2 linked regions of the Blastococcus colisei genome follow. The protein of the gene in region 1 binds, or shares a complex with, the protein of each later gene. Links are inferred from orthologs where the notes say so. Each region holds a gene or a part of one and is shown on either strand. Other genes may lie near its edges.

Region 1 (7,131 bases):
CAGACCGACGTTGTCACCGGCCTGGCCCTGGTCGAGCAGCTTGCGGAACATCTCGACGCCGGTGACGGTCGTCTTGGTCGAGTTCTCGCGGATACCGACGATCTCGATCTCCTCGGAGACCTTGACGATGCCCCGCTCGACGCGGCCGGTGACGACCGTGCCACGACCGGTGATGGTGAAGACGTCCTCGACGGGCATGAGGAACGGCTTGTCGATCTCACGCTCGGGCTCGGGGATCGCGGTGTCGACGGCGTTCATCAGCTCCATGAGCTTGTCGCCCCACTCCGCGTCGCCCTCGAGGGCCTTCAGCGCCGAGACGCGGACCACGGGGACGTCGTCGCCCGGGAACTCGTACTCCGACAGCAGCTCGCGGACCTCGAGCTCGACGAGCTCCAGGATCTCCTCGTCGTCCACCATGTCGGCCTTGTTGAGGGCCACCACGATGTAGGGGACGCCGACCTGGCGGGCCAGGAGGACGTGCTCCTTGGTCTGCGGCATCGGGCCGTCGGTCGCCGCGACCACCAGGATGGCGCCGTCCATCTGCGCCGCGCCGGTGATCATGTTCTTGATGTAGTCGGCGTGGCCGGGGCAGTCGACGTGCGCGTAGTGACGGTTCTCCGTCTGGTACTCGACGTGCGCGATCGAGATCGTGATGCCGCGAGCCTTCTCCTCGGGCGCCTTGTCGATCTGGTCGAAGGCGGACGCCTCGTTGAGGTTCGGGTACTTGTCGTGCAGGACCTTGGTGATCGCCGCGGTGAGCGTCGTCTTCCCGTGGTCGATGTGCCCGATGGTGCCGATGTTGACGTGCGGCTTGGTCCGCTCGAACTTGGCCTTGGCCACTGGGTTCCTCTCCTCGTGGTTACGCAGGTGGTGCGTGCTCTGGGGTGGGGCGGTGCTGGGTGACGGCGGGCAGCCTGACCAGGTCAGGGCCCGATGTCGGTGTTACTCGCCGGTCGCCTTGGCGATGATCTCCTTGGCGACGTTGGCCGGGACCTCGGCGTACGAGTCGAACACCATCGAGTAGCTCGCCCGTCCCTGGGTGCGGCTGCGCAGGTCGCCCACGTAGCCGAACATCTCCGACAGCGGCACCAGGGCGCGGACGAGGCGGGCGCCGGCCCGCTCCTCCATGGCCTGGATGGTGCCGCGGCGGGAGTTCAGGTCGCCGATGACGTCGCCCATGTTCTCCTCGGGCGTGGTCACCTCGACTGCCATGAGCGGCTCGAGCAGGGCCGGGCTGGCCTTGCGGGCGGCCTCCTTGAAGACCATCGAGCCGGCGATCTTGAAGGCCATCTCCGAGGAGTCGACCTCGTGGTACTGGCCGTCGAGCAGAGAGGCCTTGACGCCCACCATCGGGTAGCCGGCCAGGACGCCGTACTGCATGGCATCCTGCATGCCCTGGTCGACCGAAGGGATGTACTCCCGCGGGATGCGACCACCGGTGACCTTGTTCTCGAACTCGTAGGTCGGGCCGTCGGCCGTGACCTGGAGCGGCTCGAGGCTGATCTGGACCTTGGCGAACTGGCCCGAACCACCGGTCTGCTTCTTGTGCGTGTAGTCGGCGCGCTCGACGGTCTTGCGGATCGTCTCGCGGTAGGCCACCTGGGGCTTGCCGACGTTGGCCTCGACGTTGAACTCGCGGCGCATGCGGTCCACCAGGATCTCCAGGTGGAGTTCGCCCATGCCGGAGATGACCGTCTGACCGGTCTCCTCGTCCAGCTTGACCTGGAAGGTCGGGTCCTCCTCGGCCAGCTTCTGGATGGCCGTGCCCAGCTTCTCCTGGTCGCTCTTGGTCTTCGGCTCGATCGCCACCGAGATGACCGGCGCCGGGAAGGACATCGACTCGAGGATCACCGGCTTCTGCGGGTCGCAGAGGGTGTCACCGGTCGTCGTCTGCTTCATGCCGTTGACGGCGACGATCTCGCCGGCGCCCACGCCCGCGCGCTCTTCGCGCTTGTTGGCGTGCATCTGGTAGATCTTGCCGACCCGCTCCTTGCGGTCCTTGGTGCTGTTGAGCACCGGGGAGCCGGCGTCCAGCTTGCCGGAGTACACGCGGATGTAGGTCAGCTTGCCGAGGTGCTGGTCGGTCTGGATCTTGAAGGCCAGCGCGGAGAACGGCTCGTCCTCGTCGGCGTGCCGCAGGACCTCGGTCTCGCCGTCCAGCGCGGTGCCGACGATCGCCTCGATGTCCAGCGGGCTGGGCAGGTAGTCGGTGACCGCGTCGAGCATGGGCTGGACGCCCTTGTTCTTGAACGCGGAGCCGGTGACGACCGGGTTCACCTGGCCGGCGATGGTGGCCTTGCGGATCGCGGCCTTGATCGTCTCGACCGAGATGTCCTCACCGCCGAGGTAGGACTCCATGATCGAGTCGTCGAAGTCCGAGATGCCCTCGAGCAGCTTCTCCCGGTACTCGGCGGCCTGCTCGGCCAGCTCCTCCGGGATCTCCTCGATCGCGTAGTCCTCGCCGAGCTTGGTCTCGCCACGCCAGGTGAGGGCCTTCATCTGGACCAGGTCCACGACACCGATGAAGTCGGCCTCGGCACCGATCGGGATCTGCAGCACCAGCGGGTTGGCCCCGAGGCGCTCGACCATCATGTCGACGCAGCGGAAGAAGTTCGCACCGGTGCGGTCGAGCTTGTTGACGAAGCACATGCGCGGGACGCCGTACTTCTCGGCCTGCCGCCACACCTGCTCGGTCTGCGGCTCGACGCCCGCGACACCGTCGTAGACGGCGACGGCACCGTCGAGCACCCGCAGCGACCGCTCCACCTCGACGGTGAAGTCGACGTGGCCGGGGGTGTCGATGATGTTGATGTCGAAGCCGTTCCACACGCACTTCGTCGCGGCCGACGTGATCGTGATGCCGCGCTCCTGCTCCTGCTCCATCCAGTCCATCGTGGCCGCGCCGTCGTGGACCTCACCGATCTTGTAGTTGATACCGGTGTAGAAGAGGATGCGCTCCGTCGTCGTGGTCTTGCCGGCGTCGATGTGCGCCATGATCCCGATGTTGCGGGTCTTGGCGAGCTGGGCCCCTGTGGCCATCTCTTACTCCTCTTCGTTCGGGTCCGCGTGCGGGCTTCCGGGGCTACGACATCTCGAAGCGTCCCGGTGGTCCCGCCGGCGGCGGGCGCTGGTGCTTACCAGCGGTAGTGCGCGAAGGCCTTGTTCGACTCGGCCATCTTGTGGGTGTCCTCGCGACGCTTCACGGCGGCACCGAGGCCGTTGCTGGCGTCGAGGAGCTCGTTCATCAGACGCTCGGTCATCGTCTTCTCGCGACGGGCCCGGCTGTACTGGATCAGCCAGCGCAGGCCGAGCGTGGTGCTCCGCGAGGGACGGACCTCGACCGGGACCTGGTAGGTCGCGCCACCGACACGGCGGCTGCGGACCTCGAGGGCCGGCTTGACGTTGTCCAGCGCGCGCTTGAGCGTGACGACCGGGTCGGTGTCGCTCTTGGCGCGGGCGCCTTCGAGGGCGCCGTAGACGATCGCCTCGGCGACCGAACGCTTGCCGTCGACGAGCACCTTGTTCACCAGCTGGGTGACCAGCGGCGACTGGTACACCGGGTCGGCGACGAGCGGACGCTTCGGCGCGGGGCCCTTGCGCGGCATTAGCTCTTCTCCTTCTTCGCGCCGTAGCGGCTGCGGGCCTGCTTTCGGTTGCGGACACCCTGGGTGTCCAGCGAGCCGCGGATGATCTTGTAGCGCACGCCCGGGAGGTCCTTCACCCGGCCGCCGCGCACGAGCACCATCGAGTGCTCCTGCAGGTTGTGGCCGACGCCCGGGATGTAGGCGGTCACCTCGATGCCACTGGTGAGGCGGACGCGAGCGACCTTGCGCAGCGCCGAGTTCGGCTTCTTCGGCGTCGTCGTGTAGACGCGCGTGCAGACTCCGCGGCGCTGGGGCGAACCCTTCAGCGCCGGAGTCTTGGTCTTCTCGACCTTGTCCTCGCGGCCCTTGCGGACCAGCTGGTTGATCGTGGGCATGGGTGGCCTGGATCTCCTACCTGCGCTGGGTCGTGCTATCGGCGTGGTGCTTGCTGTCGTGCTGCGTTGCTCGGGTGCCGCGTGCCGGACCTGCCCGGACTGGCCCATTCTGGCCGCCAGTCATTGTCCGGCCCCCGCGGTCGGGCGTGTCGCCCTTCCCGGGACCGGCCGATGGACGTCGGACCGGAATCGGTCGCCCCTCGCGACTCGGCGCCGCCACCTTCCGGCCCAGGGCCAGGAGGTGGTCCCCGGCGACCTGGAGGCTTCAGCCTCCGGTCACCCAGGCGCACCGCGAACGGGAGCAGGCCCAGGGCACCCTGGGCACAGCAGACCACGATACCCGTGCCTGCGAGACCGGTCAAAGCCGGGTCCCTCACACACGCAGCCGGTGGCCGGGTGTCGCCCACCGGGGCGGACGACACCCGGGGGAACGACGCCGCGACCGCTTCTCTTCCCGGCCGGCCGGCGCTCCCCGGGGGACCCCGGCAGCGGAGGCGCACGTTACCCGTCGGCGGCTCGGATGGGGAGTAGGCCGCGCGGCGGACGGGAACGTCGCACCCCGGGCCTAGCGTCCGTCGTGCCCCCTGCCCCTCTTCCCGCTGCCGGAGGACCCGTGGATCCCGATGCCGCCCGCGAGCTCAAGGCCCGCATCCTCGAGCGCCTCCCCTCGGCGGTCGAGGCCAGCAGCGCGCCCGGCGAGCGCGACGCCCCGTGGCCGTGGGTTGCCGTGGGCCTGAGCCCCACCAGCGCGGGTGCCCGCGTGGCGGTGCGACTGCAGCGCAACGGCGATCGCGCGCTGTTGCCCGATCTGGGCCGGGTCGCGGCGGAGGAGGTGGACGTGAAGGTGATCGGTCCGGTCCGCTCCCTGAGCTCCCCCGGCGAACTGCAGCGCCGGGTCCGCCCGCTGCGCCCGGGACTGTCGGTGGCCCACGCCTCGGTCACCGCCGGCACGCTGGGCGGGTTCGTGCGGACCGCCTCGGGGCTGGCCATCCTGTCCAACAACCACGTCCTCGCCGCGAGCAACGCCGCGTCCGCCGGCGACGCCGTCCTGCAGCCCGGTCCGTCCGACGGTGGCCGCACGGCCGACCGGGTGGCGACGCTCACCGGCTTCCAGCCGATGGCGGCCGGGGTGAACCTGGTCGACGCCGCCGTCGCGGCCCTCGACGAGGACGTGGACGTCGCCCCGGGCGATCTCCCCGGTGGCCCCCTCCTGGCCACGGTTCCCGCCCGTCTCGACGTCGATCCGGACGAGGCCGTGGAGAAGATCGGCCGCACCACCGGCCACACCCGCGGCCGGATCACGGCGGTCGAGGTGGACGGCGTCGCCGTCCAGTACGACGCTCTGTCCTCCCCCCAGGGAATCTACCGCTTCGACGACCAGATCGAGATCGAGGGCCGGTCGGGGGCCTTCAGCGCCGGGGGTGACAGCGGCTCGGTCATCTGGCGCAGCCGGGACAGGGCGCCGGTGGCCCTGCTCTTCGCAGGCAGCGAGACCGGTGGTGCGGCGGGCACCGGGGTCACGTTCGCCAATCCGCTCTCCACCGTGCTGGCCATCCTCGACGTCGAGTGGTGCGAGGACCGCCCTCCCCCCACCGGTCGCACACTGGCGTCGGGGTCCTGAGGGCGGCCGTTCCAGCACAGGTCACGGCCGCCGGGAGTGTCGCGCCGGCACGGGGCGGGGCACCATGAGGGCATGACCGACCGGGCCGCGGCGCGTGCCGCCAAGAGCACGCTGTCCGAGCGCCTGTCCGGCGAGCCGGGGGTCGTGGGGATCGGTCTGGCCCGGCGGGACAGCGGCTACGTCCTCAAGGTGGACCTGGCGGACGCGGCCGCGGCGCCGCGGGTGCCCGGGGATGTCGACGGTGTCCGCGTGGTCACCGAGGTCATCGGGGCCGTCCGACCGCTCTGAGCCGGCTCCGAGACGCCCGACAGGGCGCAGCCGATAGCGTGCGCGGTGGCGCCGACGAGGGGGCCGCGACCGAGGGAGTGCACGTGCGGATCGGCATCCAGGCCAGTTACAGCGGTGGGTTCCAGGAGACGGCGGCCGAGATCCGCGACCTCGAGTCCGCGGGGCTCGACCTCGCGGCGGTGGCCGAGGTCTACACGTTCGACGCCGTCAGCCAGCTGGGCTACCTGGCGGCGGTGACCGAGCGGGTCGAGCTGCTGAGCGCCATCTTCCCGATCTACAGCCGCACTCCCGCGCTCACCGCGATGACCGCGGCCGGCCTGGACTTCGTCTCCGGGGGCCGGTTCACCCTCGGTCTGGGCGCCTCCGGCCCGCAGGTCATCGAGGGCTGGCACGGCGTCCCCTACGACGCCCCCCTCCAGCGCACCCGCGAGATCGTGGAGATCTGCCGCCAGGTGTGGCGCCGCGAGCGGCTGGCCCACGAGGGCAAGAAGTACACCGTCCCCCTGCCGGCCGAGCAGGGCACCGGGCTGGGCAAGCCGCTCAAGCTGATCAACACCCCGGTCCGGGAGCGGATCCCGGTCATGCTGGCCGCCCTCGGCCCGAAGAACGTCGAACTGGCGGCCGAGATCGCCGAGGCGTGGGAGCCGATCTTCTTCGTGCCCGAGAAGGCCTCCTCGGTGTGGGGTGATTCGCTGGCCGCCGGCAAGGCCAGGCGCGACCCGGCGCTGGGCGAGCTGCAGGTCATCACCGGCGTGCCCGTGGCGATCGGCGACGACGTCGAGCCCCTGCTGGAGTTCGTGCGGCCGGCGCTGGCGCTCTACATCGGCGGGATGGGCGCGCGCGGCAAGAACTTCTACAACGACCTCGCCGTCCGCTACGGCTACGAGGCGGAGGCGAAGACCATCCAGGACCTCTACCTCGACGGCAAGAAGGACGAGGCCGCGGCCGCCGTCCCCCTCGAGCTGGTGAGGGCCTCGTCGCTGATCGGGTCCGAGGGCTACGTCGCCGAGCGGATCGCGGCGTTCGCCGGGGCCGGCGTGACCACGCTCATGCTCCAGCCCATGGACGGCAGCCGCGAGGGCCGCCTGAGGACCGTGGAGACCATGAAGCGCCTCGCCGGCTGAGGGTGCGCGACTCCCCCGGGATCGCAACTGCCGTGTGGGGTGAGGCTCTGGTTCTCCCCCACCCCGGAGGGCAGGCGTGCCTACGCCGCTCACGTCCGGGCGCTGCAGGAGATCGTCGG
Region 2 (4,964 bases), 2.8 Mb from region 1 along the record:
GCGCCTCGCGGTCGAGCTTCTGCACGCTGGTGATCACCGGTAGGCGGCCGATGAACTCGGGGATCATGCCGAACTTCAGCAGGTCCTCGGGCATGACCTCGGCGAAGGCATTGGCCTCGGCGATCTCGGCCTTGCCGCGGACCTGGCCCGCGAAGCCGATCCCCTGCTTGGTCGTGCGGTCCTCGATGACCTTCTCCAGGCCGGCGAAGGCGCCGCCCACGATGAACAGCACGTTCGTCGTGTCGATCTGGATGAACTCCTGGTGCGGGTGCTTGCGGCCGCCCTGCGGGGGCACCGACGCCGTCGTCCCCTCGAGGATCTTCAGCAGCGCCTGCTGCACGCCCTCACCGGAGACGTCGCGGGTGATCGACGGGTTCTCGCTCTTGCGGGCGATCTTGTCGACCTCGTCGATGTAGATGATGCCGGTCTCGGCCCGCTTGACGTCGTAGTCGGCGGCCTGGATCAGTTTGAGGAGGATGTTCTCGACGTCCTCACCGACGTAGCCGGCTTCGGTCAGCGCGGTGGCGTCGGCGATGGCGAAGGGCACGTTGAGCATGCGGGCGAGGGTCTGCGCCAGGTGCGTCTTGCCGCAGCCGGTGGGGCCCATCAGCAGGATGTTGGACTTGGCCAGCTCGACGCCCTCGTCGCGGCGGTCACCGCCGGCCTGGATGCGCTTGTAGTGGTTGTAGACGGCCACCGACAGCGTGCGCTTGGCCTTGTCCTGACCGATGACGTACTGCTCGAGGAAGTCGTGGATCTCCTTCGGCTTCGGCAGCTCGTCGAACTTCAGGTCGGAGGACTCCGAGAGCTCTTCCTCGATGATCTCGTTGCAGAGGTCGATGCACTCGTCGCAGATGTAGACCCCGGGGCCCGCGATGAGCTTCTTGACCTGCTTCTGGCTCTTCCCGCAGAAGGAGCACTTGAGCAGGTCACCGCTCTCACCGATTCGTGCCACCTGCTGACCTCCACCTGTGAATCGCCGGTCCTGGTGTCAGGAGCCTGCGCCTTGATTCTGACTGCTCAGCCCCTGCTCGGCCTCATTGTTCCGGGCCCATCTTCTGGGCCATCGCCGCGAGGCTGTCCTCCCGGCGCCATGTGCCGGGGATCGGGCGTCCGCAGACCGTAACCCCCGCTGCCGACGTCGCCGGGCAATGACTCACCCGGTTCCGGCGACCGTCCCACTTCTGTCCCGAGGGCGCCCTCTGCCCCTCGGTCCCCGACCCCGTCGACGGTACGGGTCGAGGCCACGACACGCGCGGCCTCGACCCGTCCGAAGGGGTCAGACCGCCGGAAGAGCGTTGAGCTTCCGGCTCTGGATGACCTCGTCGACGATGCCGTACTCCTTGGCCTCGGGGGCCGTGAGGATCTTGTCGCGGTCGATGTCGGAACGGACCTGGTCGACCGACCGGCCGGTGTGCCGCGCCAGGATCTCCTCCATCTGCGCGCGCACCCGCTGGATCTCGGCGGCGTGGATCTCCAGGTCGGACACCTGGCCGCCCGCCTCACCCGACGGCTGGTGGATGAGCACCCGCGAGTACGGCAGGGCCAGGCGCTTGCCCGGCGTCCCGGCCGCCAGCAGGACGGCGGCGGCCGAGGCGGCCTGGCCCATGCAGACGGTCTGGATGTCGGGGCGGACGAACATCATCGTGTCGTAGATCGCCATCAGCGAGGTGAACGAGCCACCGGGCGAGTTGATGTAGATCGTGATGTCACGGTCGGGGTCGGCGGACTCCAGCGTGATCAGCTGGGCCATCACGTCGTTGGCCGACGCGTCGTCGATCTGCACGCCGAGGAAGATGATCCGTTCCTCGAAGAGCTTGTTGTAGGGGTTGGACTCCTTCATGCCGTAGCTCGTGCGCTCCACGAAGGAGGGCAAGATGTACCGGCTGGAGGGCATCTCGAAGCTCATGGGGTCAGTTCCTCCGAACCGTCAGTTGTCCGTGACCGGGTTGGCGGGGCCGGTCATCGTCGCGCGGCTGACCACGTGGTCGACCATGCCGTACTCGAGGGCCTCCTGGGCGGTGAACCAGCGGTCGCGGTCGGAGTCCTTCTCGATCTGCTCGACCGGCTGCCCGGTGTGGTGCGACTGCAGCTCGTTGAGCTCGCTCTTCGTCCGGCGGAACAGGTCGGCCTGGATGGCGATGTCGGCAGCCGTGCCGCCGACGCCGGCGGACGGCTGGTGCATCATGATCCGCGCGTGCGGCAGGGCGTAGCGCTTGCCGGCCGTGCCGGCGGTGAGCAGGAACTGGCCCATCGAGGCGGCCAGACCCATGCCGTAGGTGGCGACGTCGCAGTCGATGAACTGCATCGTGTCGTAGATCGCCATGCCGGCGCTGACGGAGCCGCCCGGCGAGTTGATGTAGAGGTGGATGTCGCGCTTCGGGTCCTCCGCCGACAGCAGCAGCATCTGCGCGGCGAGCTGGTTGGCGATCACGTCGTCGACCTGGCTGCCCAGGAAGATGATCCGCTCGCGCAGCAGCCGCTCGTAGACGGAGTCGCCGAGATTCATCATGCCGCTGGCGCCGCGCATCATCGGTGCGCTCGCGAGGTTCGGGTGGGTGGTGCTCACGGGTGCGGTGACCTCCGTAGGACTCGCAGTGCAACTAGGTCTCGGTGGGCGGGTTGCTCGGTTGGTGCAGGCCAGAACGGCCCTCCGGGAGGCGTTACCCCCCGGCGATCGCCTGAGTCCTGTCGACCCTAACGCGGACCTCCGACGACACAGTCCCCGTCGGGGCAGTGTTCGCCGACGGCGCAGCGGAAAGGCCGGATACGCCGACGCCGCCCGGCCCCGGCAGGGGCAGGACGACGTCGTGGTCAGGCCCCGTCCCGAGGCTCACCCCGAGCGTGCTCGGGGTGAGGAGGACGGGGTCCTTTCTCAGCCCTGCGCGCCCTCCTGCGCCTCGACCGGGGCGGCCTCGACCGGCACATCGCCGGTCTCGTCGGCGCTAGGGTCGGCGGCGGCCGGCTGAGCGGGCCGCACGGTCTGCGGGCGCAGCGCCTCGAGGTCGACGACGTTGCCCGACGCGTCGGTGATGGTCGTCTCCTCCAGGAGCTGGGCCAGCGTCTTGGTGCGGCGGACGTCGGCGACGAACTCGGCGATGTTGCCGCCCTGCTGCAGCTGCTGAGCGTACTGCTCCGGGGCCATCCGGCTGCGCTGCGCCTGGGCCATGATCTGCGCGGAGAGGTCGTCGTTGTCGACGGTGACCTCACGGGCGTCGGCGATCGCGTCGAGGATGAACTGCGTCTTGACCGCCTGCTCGACGGTCTTGCGCTGGTCGGCGTCGTACTCCTCGCGGCTCTGACCGCCCGACATCTGCAGGAAGCTGTCCCAGTCCATGCCGGCCCGCAGCAGCTCCGCCTGGAAGGCCTGGTTGCGCCACTCGATCTCGCGCTCGACGAGGTTCTCGGGCAAGGGGACCTCGACAGCGTCGATCAGGTGCTCGACGATCTTGTCGCGGGCCTGTGCTCCCTGGCTCAGCGTCTTGGTGCGGGCGAGCCTGGTGCGGACGTCCTCGCGCAGCTCGGCGAGGGTGTCGAACTCGCTCGCGGTCTGGGCGAAGTCGTCGTCGAGCTCCGGGAGGTCCTTGGTCTTCACCGAGCGGACGGTGACGGTCACCTCGGCGTCCTGGCCGGCGTTGGGGCCCGACAGCAGCGCGGTGGTGAAGGTCGTCGACTCGTCGCCCGACAGGCCGCGGACGGCGTCGTCGAGGCCTTCCATGAGCTGGCCGGAGCCGACCTCGTAGGACATGCCGGTGGTGGACCCGTCCTCGAGCACCTCGCCGTCGAGCTTGGCCTCCAGGTCGATGGAGACGAAGTCGCCGTCCTCGGCCGCGCGCTCGACGCCGGTGAGCATGCCGAAGCGCTCCCGCATGACGTCGACCTGCTTGTCGATCTCCTCGTCGGTGACCTCGACGTCCTCCACCGTGACGGCGAGGCTCTCCAGCGACGGCAGCTCCAGCTGCGGGGCGACGTCGACCTCGGCGGTGAAGGCGAGGGTGTCGTTGTCGTCGAGCCGGGTGACCTCGATCTCGGGCTGGCCGAGCACGCGCACCTGGTTCTCTCGGACGACCTCGGAGTAGACCTCCGGGATCGCGTGCTGGACGACCTGCTCGAGGACGACCGGGCGCCCGATCCGCTGGTCGAGCACGCGGTTGGGCACCTTCCCAGGGCGGAAGCCGGGGACGCGGACCTGCTTGCCCAGCTCCTTGTAGACCTCACCGAAAGCGTGGTCCAGGTCCCCCCAGGGCACCTCGATCGCCATCCGGACCCGCGTGGGGCCCAGTTCCTCGATGGTGCTCTTCACAGCGGCAGTGCTCCTCGGTGCAGACAGCAGGGGGATCGGGCGCTCCGCGGGCATGCGGGCGCCGGCTGCCCACGAGTCTAGAGACGCGTGGGCCGCCTGGGGGCGGCGGGATCGGGCGCATGACGACGACGGTCGGGGTGACAGGATTTGAACCTGCGGCCCCCTGCTCCCAAAGCAGGTGCGCTACCAAGCTGCGCCACACCCCGTGGCCGCCCGAGTCTAGGCGGCTCGGCGCGCGCCTCCGCCCAGAGACCCGTCAGGCCGACACGGCAGGACGCCGATCCGCCCACGGCGCCGCCTGCTCCAGGGCCGCGGCCACCCGGACCAGGACGTCCTCCCGCCCGTACGCCGCGACCAGCTGGACGCCGACCGGGAGTCCCTCCTCCGTCCAGTGCAGGGGCAGGCTGATCGCCGGCTGCCCGGTCACGTTGAACTGGGCCGTGTACGGGATGAAGCTCTGGATCCGCCGGCCCTCCTGGTCGGGGCCGTCCGCGGTGAACCAGCCCAGCTCCGGCGGCGGCGCTCCCACCGTCGGGGTGACGAGCAGGTCGAAGCCCTGGCCGCCGAGCTCGCGCGGCGCCCACCACGCCGCCATCCGGCGGACCCAGGCCCCGAGCAGGAACCGGGCGCCGAGGTAGTCCTCCGCGGTCATCTTCTTGCC

Evidence for each region.
Region 2: the proteins of rpsG (region 1) and tig are in contact, whole or in part, in a crystal structure (PDB 3GTY), measured with the Thermotoga maritima proteins. The link is inferred for Blastococcus colisei from one-to-one orthologs. Residues at the interface, in WP_004081843.1 of Thermotoga maritima: Lys34, Lys52, Lys55, Glu59, Arg62, Gln63, Glu66, Asn67, Lys69, Val71, Arg95, Ala109, Lys110, Lys111, Gly112, Arg113, Pro114, Glu117, Glu121, Ile124, Ala125, Tyr127, Asn128, Asn129, Thr130, Gly131, Lys135, Asp139, Arg142, Met143; in WP_004081061.1 of Thermotoga maritima: Glu122, Val124, Val129, Leu130, Tyr133, Glu188, Gly259, Ile262, Tyr263, Glu266, Ser270, Glu273, Gln274, Glu277, Arg308, Gln311, Ile312, Ser315, Tyr316, Glu325, Arg329, Arg336, Leu363, Phe366, Trp367, Arg373, Leu377, Arg381, Leu384, Glu387.

Annotation. Positions count from the first base shown.
Region 1 is NZ_VFQE01000001.1:736,248-743,378, reverse strand. The notes cover bases 1,871-4,822. They hold rpsG (30S ribosomal protein S7), read right to left. Parts: upstream 3,606-4,822; coding sequence 3,135-3,605; downstream 1,871-3,134. Other genes in these bases: FHU33_RS03490 (chymotrypsin family serine protease), read left to right, coding at 4,593-4,822; rpsL (30S ribosomal protein S12), read right to left, coding at 3,605-3,979; fusA (elongation factor G), read right to left, coding at 1,871-3,039. Outside these bases: tuf (elongation factor Tu), read right to left, coding at 1-840; more of fusA, read right to left, coding at 943-1,870; more of FHU33_RS03490, read left to right, coding at 4,823-5,600; FHU33_RS03485 (hypothetical protein), read left to right, coding at 5,673-5,888; FHU33_RS03480 (LLM class F420-dependent oxidoreductase), read left to right, coding at 5,972-7,012.
Region 2 is NZ_VFQE01000001.1:3,518,642-3,523,605, forward strand. What follows is about bases 2,090-4,964. They hold tig (trigger factor), read right to left. Parts: upstream 4,304-4,964; coding sequence 2,876-4,303; downstream 2,090-2,875. Other genes in these bases: FHU33_RS16755 (ATP-dependent Clp protease proteolytic subunit), read right to left, coding at 2,090-2,569; FHU33_RS16770 (amidase), read right to left, coding at 4,560-4,964. Also shown: ATP-dependent Clp protease ATP-binding subunit ClpX, read right to left, coding at 1-955; FHU33_RS16750 (ATP-dependent Clp protease proteolytic subunit), read right to left, coding at 1,280-1,909; more of FHU33_RS16755, read right to left, coding at 1,931-2,089. UniProt on the Bacillus subtilis protein: Involved in protein export. Acts as a chaperone by maintaining the newly synthesized protein in an open conformation. Functions as a peptidyl-prolyl cis-trans isomerase.